Regions from separate parts of the Pseudomonas sp. Con_6 genome, predicted to be linked through region 2. Evidence: riboswitches for the same ligand, from Rfam matches in the RefSeq annotation. Region 2 holds a riboswitch; each other region holds the start of a gene.
The links. Region 2 has a riboswitch for cobalamin ahead of AC5QPF_RS19260 (LysR substrate-binding domain-containing protein). Riboswitches for the same ligand answer to the same signal wherever they lie in the genome.
Positions count from the first base shown of each region.

Region 1: another riboswitch for cobalamin. It lies ahead of AC5QPF_RS12635 (ABC transporter substrate-binding protein); the one in region 2 lies ahead of AC5QPF_RS19260 (LysR substrate-binding domain-containing protein).
Region 3: another riboswitch for cobalamin. It lies ahead of AC5QPF_RS16915 (CbtB domain-containing protein); the one in region 2 lies ahead of AC5QPF_RS19260 (LysR substrate-binding domain-containing protein).

Region 1 is NZ_CM182011.1:2,827,508-2,832,567, reverse strand. Features, by position in the region: gene AC5QPF_RS12655 (MFS transporter) at 1-663, opposite strand, end outside; gene AC5QPF_RS12650 (AzlD domain-containing protein) at 857-1,165, opposite strand; gene AC5QPF_RS12645 (AzlC family ABC transporter permease) at 1,155-1,889, opposite strand; gene AC5QPF_RS12640 (LysR substrate-binding domain-containing protein) at 2,028-2,891, shown strand; cobalamin riboswitch at 2,947-3,144, shown strand; gene AC5QPF_RS12635 (ABC transporter substrate-binding protein) at 3,286-4,302, shown strand; gene AC5QPF_RS12630 (iron chelate uptake ABC transporter family permease subunit) at 4,302-5,060, shown strand, end outside.
Region 2 is NZ_CM182011.1:4,332,863-4,337,922, reverse strand. Features, by position in the region: gene AC5QPF_RS19270 (DUF2834 domain-containing protein) at 1-294, shown strand, start outside; partial or broken gene AC5QPF_RS19265 (MAPEG family protein) at 291-707, shown strand; gene AC5QPF_RS19260 (LysR substrate-binding domain-containing protein) at 731-1,654, opposite strand; cobalamin riboswitch at 1,781-1,978, opposite strand; gene AC5QPF_RS19255 (LysR substrate-binding domain-containing protein) at 2,030-2,926, opposite strand; gene AC5QPF_RS19250 (zinc-binding dehydrogenase) at 3,032-4,021, shown strand; gene AC5QPF_RS19245 (hypothetical protein) at 4,115-4,555, shown strand; gene AC5QPF_RS19240 (sigma-70 family RNA polymerase sigma factor) at 4,647-5,060, shown strand, end outside.
Region 3 is NZ_CM182011.1:3,809,595-3,814,654, reverse strand. Features, by position in the region: gene AC5QPF_RS16935 (DUF1272 domain-containing protein) at 1-128, opposite strand, end outside; gene cobM (precorrin-4 C(11)-methyltransferase) at 198-944, opposite strand; gene AC5QPF_RS16925 (cobalamin biosynthesis protein) at 974-1,399, opposite strand; gene AC5QPF_RS16920 (CbtA family protein) at 1,399-2,091, opposite strand; gene AC5QPF_RS16915 (CbtB domain-containing protein) at 2,103-2,291, opposite strand; cobalamin riboswitch at 2,393-2,608, opposite strand; cobalamin riboswitch at 2,664-2,871, shown strand; gene cobW (cobalamin biosynthesis protein CobW) at 2,969-4,039, shown strand; gene cobN (cobaltochelatase subunit CobN) at 4,041-5,060, shown strand, end outside.

The DNA of each region.
Region 1 (5,060 bases), 1.5 Mb from region 2:
GTGCAACTGCATGCGGATGTAAACCGAGACGATCAGCAGCAGGATCGAGAGCAGGAACGGAATCCGCCAGCCCCAGGCCTCGAAGGCCTCGGTGCCCAGGGCAGTGCGACAGGCGAGGATCACCAGCAGGGAGAGGAACAAGCCAAGGGTCGCGGTGGTCTGGATCCACGAGGTGAAGAAGCCGCGCTTGCCCGGTGGCGCGTGTTCCGCGACGTAGGTCGCCGCGCCGCCGTACTCGCCACCCAGGGCCAGACCCTGCAGCAGGCGCAAGGTGATGAGAATGATCGGCGCCGCCACGCCGATGCTGGCGTAGCTGGGCAGCAGGCCGACCACGGCGGTGGACACGCCCATGATGATGATGGTGATGAGGAAGGTGTGCTTGCGCCCGATCATGTCGCCCAGGCGGCCGAAGACAATGGCACCGAACGGTCGTACCGCGAAGCCGGCAGCAAAAGCCAGCAGGGCGAAGATGAACGCGGTGGTTTCATTGACTCCGGCGAAGAAGTGCTTGGCGATGATCGCCGCCAACGAACCGTACAGGTAAAAGTCGTACCACTCGAAGACCGTGCCGAGGGACGAGGCAAAGATGACCTTGCGCTCGTCGTGGGTGATGTTCTTGCCGGACGTGCTGCCCGGGGATGAAGTACCGCTGACTGCCGCCATGGATATTCTCCGTCTTGTTCTTGTAGGCCGGAGCTTCCCGCTTTGATTCCCGCACGCACTCTGGCCATTCGAAAGGCTGATGACATCGGATCACGGACTGCGCCGGGCCTGGGGAACAGGCGGACGGCCTCGCGTTGCACGCAAGATTAAGAATAATCGCAGCTTGGCAGATAGCCAGTGCTGCCCCCTGGGCTCAGAAGTGCCGGAACAATGCCGCCGCCACGATCCCCGCCGCAATCGCCGGCAATGGCTTTTTCACCAGCAACATCACCACCGCGGTACTGGCCAGCGCCACCCGCGCGCCGTTATCCCCGCTGACCGCCAGCGGCGTCAGCACCGCCACCAGCACCGAGCCGGACATGGCCCCGATGAACTGCTGCACACGGTAGTTGATCGGCACGAAGGACATCACGAAGACCCCGCCCCAGCGGGTCGCCAGGGTCACCACAGCCATGATCAGGACCAGGATCAACGAGCCGTAGCCCGTGGTTTCAATGCTCATCTTTGTTTTTCTCCATCCACACCGCACCAACGATGCCGCCGGCCAGTGCGCCGACCACCACATGACTGTTCTCCGGCAGGAACCAGTACGCCAGCAATGCCGAACCGGCGGCGACGCCCCAGATCAGCAGCATGCGCAGGTCCTTCTTGCCGCCCACCACCATGGACAGCAGGAAGCAGCCCATGACCATGTCCAGGCCCCAGCTCACCGGATCGCTGACCAGGTTGCCGAAATACAGGCCGAGCCAGGTGCCGAGGATCCAGGTCGACCACAGCGCCAGGCCGCCGCCGAACAGAATGCCCAACCCCGGCTTGCCGGCAGACAGCGCCTGCATCGCCATCGCCCAGTTGGCATCGGAGACCACCAACATGATCCCGTAGCGCCGCGCCACCGGCAGTTCCCGCAGCCACGGATAGAGCGTGGCGCCCATCAGCAGGTGGCGGGCATTGATGGCGAACACGGTGACGATCAACGGCACCAGCGGCACCTGCGCGCCCCACAGGTCGAGGGCGGCGAACTGCGACGCGCCGGCGAACACCAGGGTGCTCATCCACATGATCGTCGGCGAATCCAGCCCGACCTGGGCCGCCGCCAGGCCAAAGGCCAGGCCGAACACCACCACGAACATCGAGATCGGCAGCAACTGCCGGAACCCGTCCCATACCTCGTTGTAGCCCAGCTCCGTGGAGCCCTTGGCAACCGATAACACGACAAACCTCCTCATCCGCGGCCCGTCTGGCGGACCGCTGTTCTTCTGGCAACGTTTTCGGACGACGGCCACTATCCAGCAGACACTCTTTTGCGAAAAGCGCATATTACGCATCCGACCTATTTGTTAATCGAATGCCGAGGACGCGCCCGCATGCAGGACCTGCAGATCGACTGGCTCAAATGTTTCGTTGCCGTAGTGGACACCGGCTCGCTGTCCGGCGCCGCTCCCGAGGTGCACCGTTCGCAATCGGCGGTGAGCATGCAGTTGAAGAAACTGGAGGCGGCAGTGGGTCGGCAACTGCTGGTGCGCGATGCCCGCCAGCAGCAACTGACCCCGGACGGCCAGGTACTGCTGGGCTATGCGCGGCGCATCCTTGACCTGCACAGCGATGCGCAGAACGCTTTCCATGGCGACGAGCTCACCGGGCGGATCCGCCTCGGCGTCCCGGACGACTACGCCGCACGCTACCTGACCCCGGTGCTCAAACGTTTCGCCCTGCGCTATGGCGCGGTGGAGATCGAGCTGGACTGCGAACAGTCCACCTCGCTGATCCCGCGGATCGAGCAGGGCGATCTGGACCTGGCCCTGGTGTCCCGCGACCATCCGCGGCGCGGCACCCTGCTGTTCCGCGAACCGATGGTCTGGGTCGGTTCACCGCAGTTCGATGTCTGGCGCCGCGATCCGCTGCCCATCGCCACCTACGAGAGCACCAGCCTGGCGCGGCGCTGCGCCATCCACTCGCTGGCCCTCCAAGGACGCGACTACCGGGTGGTGTACAACAGCTCCAGCCTGGCCGGGCAGATCGCCGCGGTGGAAAGCGGCCTGGCGGTGGCGGTGCTGACTCGCTGCAGCGCCCCGGAGCATCTGGAGATCCTCGGTACCGAGCATGGCCTCGGGCCGCTGGAGCCGATGGAAGTGGCGGTGTATCGCAGCCGGGCGTCCCAGGGTTCAAAGCCGGTGGACCAGTTGTATGGGCTGCTGATCAAGACCCTGAAGACCGCGGCCGTATCCTGAGCTAGCTCCTGGAGCCGTGCTTGCCCTTCGAGCTGGTTTCCTCTGGCTCTATCCCGTACCATCCCGCCCCGCCGGTTTCCGAAAGGAACCCAACAGGGAATCCATCCGCGCGCCCAGGCCCGCGAAAACGGAACTGCCCCCGCAACTGTAGGCACCGAGCCTGCTCCACACACGCCACTGGGCCCGCGCCCGGGAAGGCCGGAGCCGGCGCTGACGTGCAAGTCAGGAGACCTGCCGGCACGACATCGTCAAACCCACCGGCGGGGTGTCCGGGAAGGGCATCCTGTTTCCGGCCACCGCTCGTGCGTGGCCGGCTCGTATCAGTTTCCGGGATGTGTTTTCCAGACCTGTGCCTTTCTGTAGCCGCACTCGTTCGAATGGAGATCGCATCCGCATGTCCCCTTCCCGCCTCGCCCTTGTCCTGCTGGCCAGCCTTGGCCTGGGCAGCGCCGCCTTCGCCGCACCGACCCGGTACCCGCTGACCCTCGACAACTGCGGCGTGAAGCTGACGTTCGAGCAAGCCCCCGCCCGCGTGGTGACCATCGGCCAGGCCGGCACCGAGATGTTCTACGCCTTGGGCCTGGGCGAGCGGCTGGCCGGCACCTCGCTGTGGTTCAACGACGTGGCGCCGCAGTTCAAGGCGCAGAACGACAAGGTCGAGCGCCTGGCCGACAACGACCCGAGCTTCGAGGCGGTGATCGGCAAGCGCCCGGGCCTGGTGACGGTGCAGTTCGAATGGATGGTCGGTCCGCAAGGCGTAGTCGCCACCCGCGAGCAGTTTGCCGAACTCAAGGTCCCGGCCTACCTGCTGCCCTCCGACTGCGAAGGCAAGGACAACCTGACCGGCGCCGACGGCACCCGCCTGGAAACCTTCCGCGTCGACAGCCTGTACAAGAGCATCGAGCAACTGGCGCAGATCATGGACGTACAGGACCGCGGCACAGCCCTGGTGGACCAGCTCAAGGCGCGCCTGGCGGCGGTCACCGCCGGTGCCGGTCAGCGTCGCCAACAGGACCAGTCGGCAATGTTCTGGTTCTCCAGCGCCAACCTCGATATCGACCCCTATGTCGCCGGGCGCAAGGGCATTCCCGATTTCATGCTGAACAGCCTGGGCATGCGCAACGTGGTCGAATCCGACGAGGAATGGCCGAGCGTGGGCTGGGAAACCCTGGCCAAGGCCAACCCGACCTTCATCGTCATCGCCCGCATGGACCGCCGCCGCTTCCCGGCGGACGACTACCGGAAGAAGCTGGAATTCCTCAAGAACGACCCGGTCACCCGCAACATGGACGCGGTGAAGCACGAGCGCATCGTCATCATCGACGCCGACGCCATGCACGCCGGCGTGCGCCTGATGGACGGCATCGAAGTGCTGGCAGACGCCAGCCAGAAGCTGCGCAAGGCCGACTGATGCTGCCCGCCGTTGCCCGCCTCGTCCTGCGCTCGCTGCTGCACGCCCTCTGGGTCGGCGCCCTGCTGGGCCTGGCGGTGATCATCGCCGCCAGCATCGGCGAGACCCACCTCGGCCTGTCCGTGGTGCTGGAGGTGCTGGGCAACAAACTGTGGAACGCCGGGCACCTGCTCGACCCCATCGACGCAGGCATCATCTGGAATTACCGCCTGCCCCGCGCCCTGGTGGCCGGGGCCTGCGGGGCAGGGCTGGCAACGGCGGGCGCGGTGCTGCAGGCGCTGCTGCGCAACCCGCTGGCCGATCCCTACCTGCTGGGGATTTCCGCCGGGGCCTCGACCGGCGCCGTGCTGGTGACCCTGCTCGGGGTCGGCGCGGGCATGCTGAGCATGTCCGGCGGCGCCTTTATCGGTGCCCTCGGTGCCTTCGCCCTGGTCACCCTGCTCGCCCGCAGTGCCCGCGGCGGCGGCAGCAACGGCCAGATCATCCTCGCCGGGATCGCCGGTTCGCAGCTGTTCAATGCCCTGACCTCCTTCCTCATCACCGCCTCGGCCAGCGCCGAACAGGCTCGAGGCCTGATGTTCTGGCTGCTGGGCAACCTCAGCGGGATCCGCTGGCCGGCGGTGTGGCTGGCGCTGCCGGTGGTACTGCTGGGGTTGCTGGTGTGCCTGTGGCACCGCCGTGCCCTGGATGCCTTCACCTTCGGCAGCGACTCGGCGGCGGCCCTTGGCATTGCGGTGCGCCGCGTGCGCATGCTGCTG
Region 2 (5,060 bases):
TTGGTATTACTGGTTCCACTGATCCTCTACACCGCCTGGACGATCTCGACCGCCGAGCAGTCGCTGCTGGCCTTCGGCCTGGAGCTGATCTCCAGCCCCGACACCGCCCAACTGGTCATCGACCTGTACCTGATGGCCGGCCTGGCTGCCTTCTGGATGGTCCGGGACAATCGCCTGCGCGGCGGATCCACCCGCGCATTGCTTCCCTATCTGCTGCTGACGGCGGTGTTTGTTTCAGTGGGACCGCTGTTGTACCTGGCGGTTCGTGGGCTCGCGGGAGAGCAGCGGACGTGAGTAGCAGCCTGTCGGTCTATGCCCTGTGCGTGGTTGTTCTGTTCGCCAAGATGCTCGCTGTGTCCTGTTACCAGGGCTACTTCGGCCTGCGCCTCAAGGCCTTCGTGAACCCGGAGGATGCCGCGGTGTTCCAGCGACCGGCCCGGGCGACCGAGCACCCGGAGGTCGTACGGGCTTCGCGGGTCTGGGCCAATGACCTGGAGAACATTCCGGTGTTCTTTGCCCTTGGCGGGTTGGCGATCGCCCTCGATACGTCGGCTGCCTTGTGCACGTCGCTATTTGTCCTGTTCACCCTGGCCCGGATCCTCCACACGCTGGCCTACCTTGCTCGCTGGCAGCCGTGGCGGACGCTGTTCTACAGCGTCGCAACGGCTTGCTTGCTGGGGCTTTGCACGATGGTCACGGTTACTGTGCTGGAGACCTTGAGCGGTAATCGTCAGCCAGCAGGCGCCGCATTCACCCCCTCAAGCGTGGCAAAGGAAATGTCCTTGGCCGTGAGCAGGAAATCACTCATGTATGGCACCTCCAGCGTGTCGCTACGCACCGCTGCGAACAGTGTGGCCTGCAAGCCGTCCTGGCCCAGGTGCCTGGCGATCACATAACCGCGCGAGGTGTACTCGTGCAGCGCCCAGTTCGGCAGGCAGCAGACCCCACGGCCGCTGGCCACCAGTTGCATCATCATCACGGTCATTTCCGCGGTGCGGACCTGGGCCGGCTCGACGTCGGCCGGGTCGAGGAAGCGGGTGAAGATGTCCAGGCGGTCGCGCTCGATGGGGTAGGTGATCAGGGTCTGGCCGGCGAGGTCGGCTGGCACCAGGTACGGTTTCTTGCGCAAGGCATGATGCTTGTCGACGGCCAGCATGGCTTCGTAGCCGAACAGCGGCACGTAGGTGATGCCGGGCAGGGTCACCGGGTCCGAGGTCACCACCAGATCGAGGTCACCGCGCTCCAGGGCCGGCAGCGGCGCGAACGACAATCCCGAGGCGAGGTCCAGTTCCACCTCGGGCCAGGCGCTGCGAAATTCGTCCAGGGACGGCATCAGCCACTGATAGCAACTGTGGCATTCGATGGCGATGTGCAGGCGGTCGGCGCTGCCGCCCAGCAGCTTGCCCAGGTTGCGCTCCGTGCTGCGGATCAGCGGTAGCACCTGGTCGGCCAGTTGCAGCAGCTTGAGGCCGGCGGTGGTGAAGCGCACCGGCCTGGACTTGCGCTCGAACACGGGCAGGCCGAGGCGATGTTCCAGCTCGCGGAACTGGTGCGACAGCGCCGACTGGGTCAGGTGCAGGCGCTCGGCGGCCTCGGGCAGGCTGTTGGTTTCGCGCAGGGCATGAAGCGTGCGCAGGTGTCTCAAATCGATCATGAGCTGCAGTCGACCCCCGTCGAACAGTGCGGGAGAGACACACGGACAGGCATCGCCAAGCCCCGCGCAGGCACGGAGCAAGCACCCTGGACAGGGCAAAGGATGGCCATCCCGGACACCCCGCCGGTTGGTGAATGTTTGCCGGCAGGTCTCCTGACTGATGCGTCATGGCCCGGCTCCAGCCTTCCCGGATCGTGTCCAGTGGCGTTTCAGGAGCGGGCTCGGCACCTACAGTTGCGGGGGCAGTTCCGTTTGGCTCGCGTGCGGGCGAGCGACGGATTCCCTATTGATTCCGAGGTGGAAACCGGCGGCCAGGATGGTAGAGCATCGGGGCGGGGAGGGAAAGGTTGCCCTGCAGGGCTGTCTCGGCAGGCATCATGGCGTTCCCCGTGGTCCCAGCGCCTCGCGCATGAAGTCGAGGAAGCTGCGCAGTTTCGGTGTCATCCGCCGATCCGGCGCATACAGCATGTTCATCGGCGAGGCGGGCACCCGGTACTGTGGCAGCAGCGCCACCAGGGTGCCGTCGCGCAGCGCATCGCCCACCAGTTCCTGCGGTTGCAGTACCACTCCGAGCCCTGCCACTGCCGCGGCCAGCAGCGGGTCGCCTTGATTGATCGTCAGTTTGCTTGTAATCGGCACGTCGATACGTCCCTCCGGTCCGTCGAAGGTCCAGTCGGAACGACCGTTGGAAAAAGCAAAGGCCAGGCATTCGTGCTGGCGCAGGTCCCACGGACTGATGATCGGCGGTCGCCGTGCCAGATAGGCCGGTGCGGCACACAGCACGCACTGATAGGGCGCCAGCGGCACGGCCTTCAAGCCGCTGCTGGCCAGCTCGCCGATGCGCAGCACCACGTCATAGCCATCCTCGACCAGATCCACCAGGTCATTGGACAGGGTCAGGTCCACCGCCACCTGGGGATACCTGACCATGTACTCCAGCAGCCGCGGCGCCAGGGTGCGTACGCCATAGGTCACCGGCGCGTTGATGCGCAGCCGCCCGCTGGGTGTACCGCGGGTCACGGCGGCGAGGCTTTCGGCGGCCTGCATGTCGGCGAGGATCATCTTCGCCCGTTGATAGAAGGCGCGACCGAAGTCGGTCAGGCTCTGGCGGCGGGTGGTGCGATGCAGGAGGGAGACGCCCAGGTGCTGTTCGAGCATCTTGACCTGCTTGCCCACCAGTTGCGGCGACAGGTTGAGGTCGTCCGCAGCGGCGCTGAACGAGCCCAGTTCCACGGCCTTGACGAAGGTAGCCATCTGCGTGAGGCGATCCATTACAAACTCTCTGTTTCCAGTCTGCCGCCAGACTAGGCCTTTATCGCCTGGCCGCCAACGCCTAGATTTGCGGCTTCAGTCCTATCGAGAGAAAGAGGGTTTCCCATGGCACGCATTGTCAGGATCCACGCATACGGCGACGCCGACGTTCTTCAGCTGGAAGAGCTGGACGTTCCGGCACCTGCGGCGGACGAGGTACAGATCGCGGTCAAGGCCATCGGCCTGAATCGCGCCGAGGTGATGTTCCGCAACCACGCCTATCTGCAGGAGGCGCAGTTCCCCAGTCGCCTGGGCTACGAGGCGGCGGGGTTGGTCAACGCCATCGGCAGCGCGGTCAGCGGCGTGCAGGTTGGCGATGCCGTGGCGCTGATTCCGCCGCTGGATATCGCCCGCTGGGGCACTTATGGCGAAGTGGTCAATGTCCCGGCGCACCTTGTGGTGAAGAGCCCGGACAACCAGCCATACGAAGAGGCGGCGGCGTCGTGGATGCAGTACGTCACCGCCTGGGGCGCCTTGATAGAACAGGCGAAGCTGCAACGGGGGGATGTCGTGCTGGTCACCGCAGCTTCCAGCAGTGTCGGTCTGGCCGCGTTCCAGATCGCGCGGATGGTGGGGGCCGTGCCGGTGGCGATCACCCGTACCCGGGCCAAGGCCCAGGCACTGCTGGAGGCCGGTGCGGCTCATGTGATCGTCAGCGATGAGGAGGATATCGTCGAGCGGGTGATGGCGCTGACGGACGGAAAGGGCGCCCGGGTCGTGTTCGATCCGGTGGGCGGTCCGGCCTTCGAGGCGCTGACGCAGAGCATGGCCCGGGGCGGGATCCTGCTCGAATACGGCGCATTGAGTCCCGAGCCGACGCCGTTCCCGTTGTTCACCGTGCTGGGCAGGAGCCTGACACTCAAGGGTTATCTCTATTCGGAAATCGTCGCCGACCACGAAGCGCTCGGGCGTGCCCGCAGCTTCATTCTGGATGGGCTGGCGTCTGGCGCATTGCGACCGATCATCGCCAGGACCTTCACCCTCGACCATATCCGTGATGCCCATCGATTCCTGGAGGCCAACCAGCAGATCGGCAAGGTGGTGGTCACCGTATAACCCCGATGGCAAGGTAGCGGCCCTCGACCAGGGAACCTCGGCTGGCCTTTCCAGTCGAAGGCCGCATTCTCCAAAGACCAGGAAGGAACCTTAATGACAAGGATGGTTGCAGTACTCGCCCTGCTGGGCACGCTGGCATCGGCACCGATATTCGCCGCTTCCGACTGTCCGCTTCCCCAGGGCATGCAAGCCTCCATCAGCCTGGCCAAGCAAGCCCTTGGGGCCCGGGAAGCGGGGGTGACCAAGCGTGATCTGCTCACCTACGCGCCGCCGGTGTCCGACGTGCAGATGCCTGAGGTATTCAAGGCGATCGTCGATGAGGTCTACGATTTCCCGCCCCTGCGTCCCGAGGTATATGCCGCCTACCGCTTCGAGCATTGCTTCGTGTCGCAGCAGCACGCTGCGCAACTGGCCAGCCTGAAGTTCGCCGATGTCCATCCGCTGTTGAAGCAGTGCGAGCAGATTGAGCCGGAAGGTGCGCGGCCACCCTGTGCGATGCGTGCGTTGCACAAGGTGACCGGTATTCCGGAATGAGCTGAGTGGAAGCAATCTCGCCCTTGGCAGATCTGAAATGTTTTGCATAAAATTGCGAACAATTCCCATTTGCGCGACAAGGCGGTCCGGCATGCCATCCCCCGATTCCCTCCACGCCCAGGTCAGTCGCCTGTACGTGTCCCAGAGCAAATGGCTGCACGGCTGGCTGCGGCCGCGGGTCAACTGCCAACACCTGGCCGCCGACCTGGTGCAGGACGTATTCATCCGGGTCATGACCGCCGCCGACGCTGCGGCCAAGCTCGAAGCGGTGCGCGAGCCCAAGGGATACCTGGCGACCATCGCCCGGCGGATGATGATCGACCATATGCGCCGCCTGCGCCTGGAGCGGGCCTGGCAGCAGACCCTGGCCGAGCAGCCGGAAGCCTTGGAGCTGTCGCCCGAGCAGCGCCTGGTGCTGCTGGAAACCCTCTACGAGCTCGATGCCATGCTCGCCGCCCTCGGCGAGCAGGTGCGCCGGGCGTTCCTGCTGTCGCAGCTGGACGGC
Region 3 (5,060 bases), 520 kb from region 2:
TTGCCCTTGAGCGTGTCTTCGGCACAGCTACGGCAATAGGTGCATTCGAACGAGCAGATCATCGCCTCGCGGCTGTCGCCGGGCAGTGGCGTGGCACAACATTCACAGCAAGGGCGAAGTTCCAGCATCGGGGCGTTCCTTTCCAAAGGTGGTCGTCGCGGTAATGTGCAGCCGCCCTGATGGCAATGCAATACACCTCAAGGCCGATAGAGGTGCGCATGCCCCGCGCGGTACAGCGCCGACTCGCTGAAGCTGTCGCTGGCCAGCACCCTTCCCACGAGGATCAGCGCCGTGCGCCGGAACCCCTTGGCCCCGGTCAGCGCGACGATATCGTCCAGGGTGCCGAGCACCCAGTCCTGGTCCGGCCAGGTGGCGCGATGGACCACGGCGATCGGGCAATCGCCGCCGTAATGCGGGCGCAGTTCCTCGACGATCCGCGCCAGATGACGCACGCCAAGGTGGATCGCCATCGTGGTCTTGTGGGCTGCCAGGCTGGCCAGGGCTTCGCCCTCGGGCATCGGCGAAGAATCGGCGAAGCGGGTGAGGATCACGCTCTGGGCGATATCCGGCAGGGTCAGCTCGCAGCCCAGCAGGGCCGCGCTGGCTGCTGTGGCGGTGACACCGGGGATAATCTCGTAGGGAATGTTCAGCTCACGCAGGTGGCGGATCTGCTCGCCGATGGCGCCATACAGGCTCGGGTCGCCACTGTGCACCCGGGCAACGTCCTGGCCTTTCTCGTGCGCGATGCGAATCCTCTCGATGATCTGCTCCAGATGCAGTTCGGCACTATTGATCACGGTCTCGGCCGTGTGTCCGTCGAGAACTGCGGTGGGCACCAGGGAACCGGCGTAGATGATCACCGGACACTGGCGAATCAGGCGCTGGCCCTTGACGGTGATCAGCTCCGGATCGCCGGGGCCGGCGCCGATGAAATAGACGGTCATGCTGGGGTCTCTGAACGGAAGGCGGCGGATTATCCGCCAGAAACGGGGACCCAGGCCAATGCCAGGGTCATGTCATCCTGCACGAGGCGTTCGACACGCAGTTGTGCCGTGGCACCGCCCAGTTGTTCGGCCAGGGCCAGGGCGCAGCTTTCCGCGACGCCGTAGCAACCCGTATGGCGAAAGGCCGTGGCCGAGCGATGGCTCAGGCGCGGGGTGAACGGAGCAAGCTGGACGGCACTGTAGAAATGCAGGGGCAAGGCGAGGTCTTCGGCCAGTTGCAGCAGGCCGGGTTCGTCGCGCTTGAGGTCGATGCTGGCGAGTCCGGCCAGGGCGCAGAAGGGCAGGTCGTGGTGTTGCAGGACCTGGCGCAGCACGCCGGCCAGGTCACTCGCCGGCGTGCCGCGACGGCAGCCCAGCCCGGCGTACAGCGGGGCAACGCCGGGTGGGACGGGCATCAGGCCGCCTTGCGCCGGTACAGCCAGGCGCTGATCAGGCCCAGGGCCAGCCAGAAACCGGCGTTGGTCAGCAGCGAGGCGACGATGAATTGCGACTCCAGCGCTTCCGGGGCCAGGCTTTCATGAACTTCCGGTTGCGGCGCGCCGATCACGTGGGGGATCACCAGCAGCGCCAGGCCGGCGGCCTTCAACACCCAGTTGCCGGCGAAGGCGATCAGTGCCAGGCCTACCGCGGTTGCGGCAGCGGTACCGATCCACCACAACTGGCGTTGGGCCAGGTCGGCGGCGGCGGTGCCCGGCAGTTCCGGCGGCAAGCCGAGGTTTGGTGCCAGGCAGAACACGGCGAAACCGCCCAGGCCCCACAGTGCGCCAGCACCGATGCTGCCCGGGGCGCGCAGGGTGTACATGGCAGCCAGCAGCAGGGCGAAGCCCACCGCGACCACCAGATTGCCACCTGTGGTGGACAGCACGCGCTGCCAGCCATCTTCCGGTGACCAGGCTTCTTCGCTGTGCTCATGACCCGCTGCAGCGCCATCGGCGTGCTCGTGTTCATGGGCCGCAGCCGGTGCCGAGTTCTCGTAGGTTTCCGCCTGGAGGATCAGCGGCGACACCCAGAAGCTTTGCAGCAGGGTCAGCAGCAGGGCGGCCAGCAGGCCGGTGAAGCCCGCGGTGCGTGCGATGCGAGTGAACATGCGGTCAGGCCTCAGTGGCAAGGGAAGGCGGCGCTGTGACGGGTGTCGTGGGCGGCGTTGTGCACCGCTTCGATATGCGAGAAACCGGCGAAGTAGACCAGGCACAGGCCCAGCACGGACGCGCCGACGGCAGCGACGATGCGCTGGCTGAGGGTGGTGGAGGTGCTGCTGGCGTGGCTGGCGGTGCTGGTAACGGACATGGCGCTTTCCTCGTGAGTGTCGTCTCGGCGACAGGCAAGCGCGAAGAACCTCCGGGCACGGAGCGTCCGGGAGGTGCAACGTCGCCCGCCCACCGCGGGTTTGGTCAATTCTGCGTCGGGCCGGTCTCCGGGCTTGCGAGGGCATTGAGCCGTGGCGTCTCCTTCCCATGCCGGACTGCGGGCACAGTGGATCTGACGCTTTCCTCGCTTACCGTTGCGGGGGCAGCACCGGACTGGCATGACCTTGAACGGTCATTGCGCACCGGTTTCCCGTTTCACCTTGTAATAAAAAAGGCACCCAAACGATCGCGCTAGGAAATCACGCGCATTGACATCCGTCAATACAGCGGTTGACCGACCTCCGGGCACTGCGTAGCCTTGCCGGTTCGAGGTTCTCCGGCGTCGTGGCCGGAGCTAAGACGGGAACGCGGTGCGCTGATCACAGTCATTCCGCGGCTGCCCCCGCAACTGTAAGTGCTGAACCATCGACCACAGCCACTGCCGAAAACGGCGGGAAGGCGTCGATGCTGCCCCGGGGCACAGCACAAGCCAGGAGACCTGCCTCGAACAGTTTCCACTTCAACCGGGCGGGGTGATCCGGTGGCGAACGCGCCCGGCTGCCTGGCATCCGGCTCCCGTCTCCGATGCCCGCCAATCCGCTGCCAAGGGCATCCGACATGAAAACACTGGCCAAACTCCCCGTCACGATCGTTACCGGCTTCCTCGGCTCGGGCAAGACCACGTTGCTGCGCCATATGCTGGACAACGCCAACGGCCGCCGCATCGCTGTGATCGTCAACGAATTCGGCGAGCTGGGCATCGACGGCGAAATCCTCAAGCAGTGCAGCATCGGCTGCACCGAGGAAGAGGCCAACGGCCGCGTCTACGAGCTGGCCAACGGCTGCCTGTGCTGCACCGTGCAGGAAGAGTTCTTCCCGGTGATGCGCGAGCTGGTGGCGCGCCGCGGCGACCTCGACCAGATCCTGATCGAAACCAGCGGCCTGGCCCTGCCCAAGCCCTTGGTGCAAGCTTTCCAGTGGCCGGAAATCCGCAACGCCTGCACCGTCGACGCGGTGATTACCGTTGTCGACAGCCCGGCCGTGGCCGCCGGCACCTTTGCCGCCTTCCCCGAGCAGGTCGATGCCCAGCGCAAGCTGGACCCGAACCTGGACCACGAATCGCCGCTGCACGAACTGTTCGCCGACCAGTTGGCCAGCGCCGACCTGGTGATCCTTAACAAGTGCGACCAGATCGCCCCTGAAGCCTTGGCTGCCGTGCGCGCCGAGGTCGAGGAAGAGCTGCCGCCAGCGGTCAAGGTGGTCGAAGCCAGCAAGGGCGTGCTGCCGCTGGAAGTGTTGCTGGGCCTGGGCGCCGAGTCCGAGGCGCATATCGATGGCCGTCGCACCCACCATGATTCCCACCACGACGGCGACGATGACCACGACGATCACGACCACGACGCCTTCGATTCCATCTCCCTCGACCTGCCGGAGGCCGACGAAAGCCTGCTGCTGGATGCGCTGACCCAACTGGTCACCGAGACCGGCATCCTGCGGGTCAAGGGCTTCGCGGCCATCCCCGGCAAGCCGATGCGCCTGCTGATCCAGGGCGTGGGCACCCGTTTCGACAAGCATTTCGACCGTGCCTGGCGCAGCGACGAGCCGCGCATCACCCGCCTGGTGCTCATCGGCCAGGACCTCGACGCCGCGGCCCTCGAAGCCCGCCTGCGCGCCGCCCTGAGCGCCTGATATGCACCTGCTGCGGACCCAGCCCGGCGGCTTCGTGCCGGACGACAGCATCGCCGACCTCGGCCAGACCCCCGCCGAACTGGTGATCCTCTGCAGCGGTGACTCGCACCTGGCGCTGCTGGCGGAAACCGCCAGGGATCTGCCGGACGATTACCCCAGCCTGCGCCTGGCCAACCCCATGCAGGTGCAGAACCACGCATCGGTGGACCTGTATGTCGATGAAGTGCTGCGCCATGCCAAGGTGATCCTGGTGTCGCTGCACGGCGGCATCGGCTATTGGCGCTATGGCGTCGAGCAACTGGTGGAATTGGCTGCCCGTGGCGTACAACTGATCCTGGTCCCGGGCGACGATCGCCCGGACCCGGAACTGAGCAGCCTGGGCAGCATCACCGGCGCGCCGGCCGAGCGCCTCTGGCATTTCCTGCGCCAGGGCGGCAAGGCCAACGCGCTGAACCTGTTCAACTGCCTCGCCAGTCTCTGGCTGGGGCGCGATTACCCCTGGGACGAGCCGAAGCAACTGTCTCGTACCAGCCTGTATCACCCGCGCCATGCCGAGGCCGAACTGGCCCACTGGCGCGCCGACTGGCAACCTGGCCAGCCCGTGGTGTCGGTGCTGTTCTACCGCTCGCACCTGCAGGCGGCGAACACCGGCTTTATCGATGTGTTCTGCGAACGCCTCGAAGGTGCCGGCCTGAATCCGCTGCCGATCGCCGTGGCCAGCCTCAAGGAGGCCGGCTGCCTGGCCCAGGTCGAGGACTGGCTGGATGAAACCGGCGCCGCGCTGATCATCAATACCACCGGCTTCGCCCAGTCCAGCCCCGAGCAACCCCACCTGCGCCCGTTCCGCCGCGATATCCCGGTATTGCAGGCGATCTGCGCCCAAGACAACGAACCCGGCTGGCAGGCCAGCGAGCAGGGCCTCGGCGCCCGCGACCTGGCCATGCATATCGCCCTGCCGGAACTGGACGGGCGCATCATCACCCGACCGATCAGCTTCAAGGACCTGGCCTGGCGCAGCGAG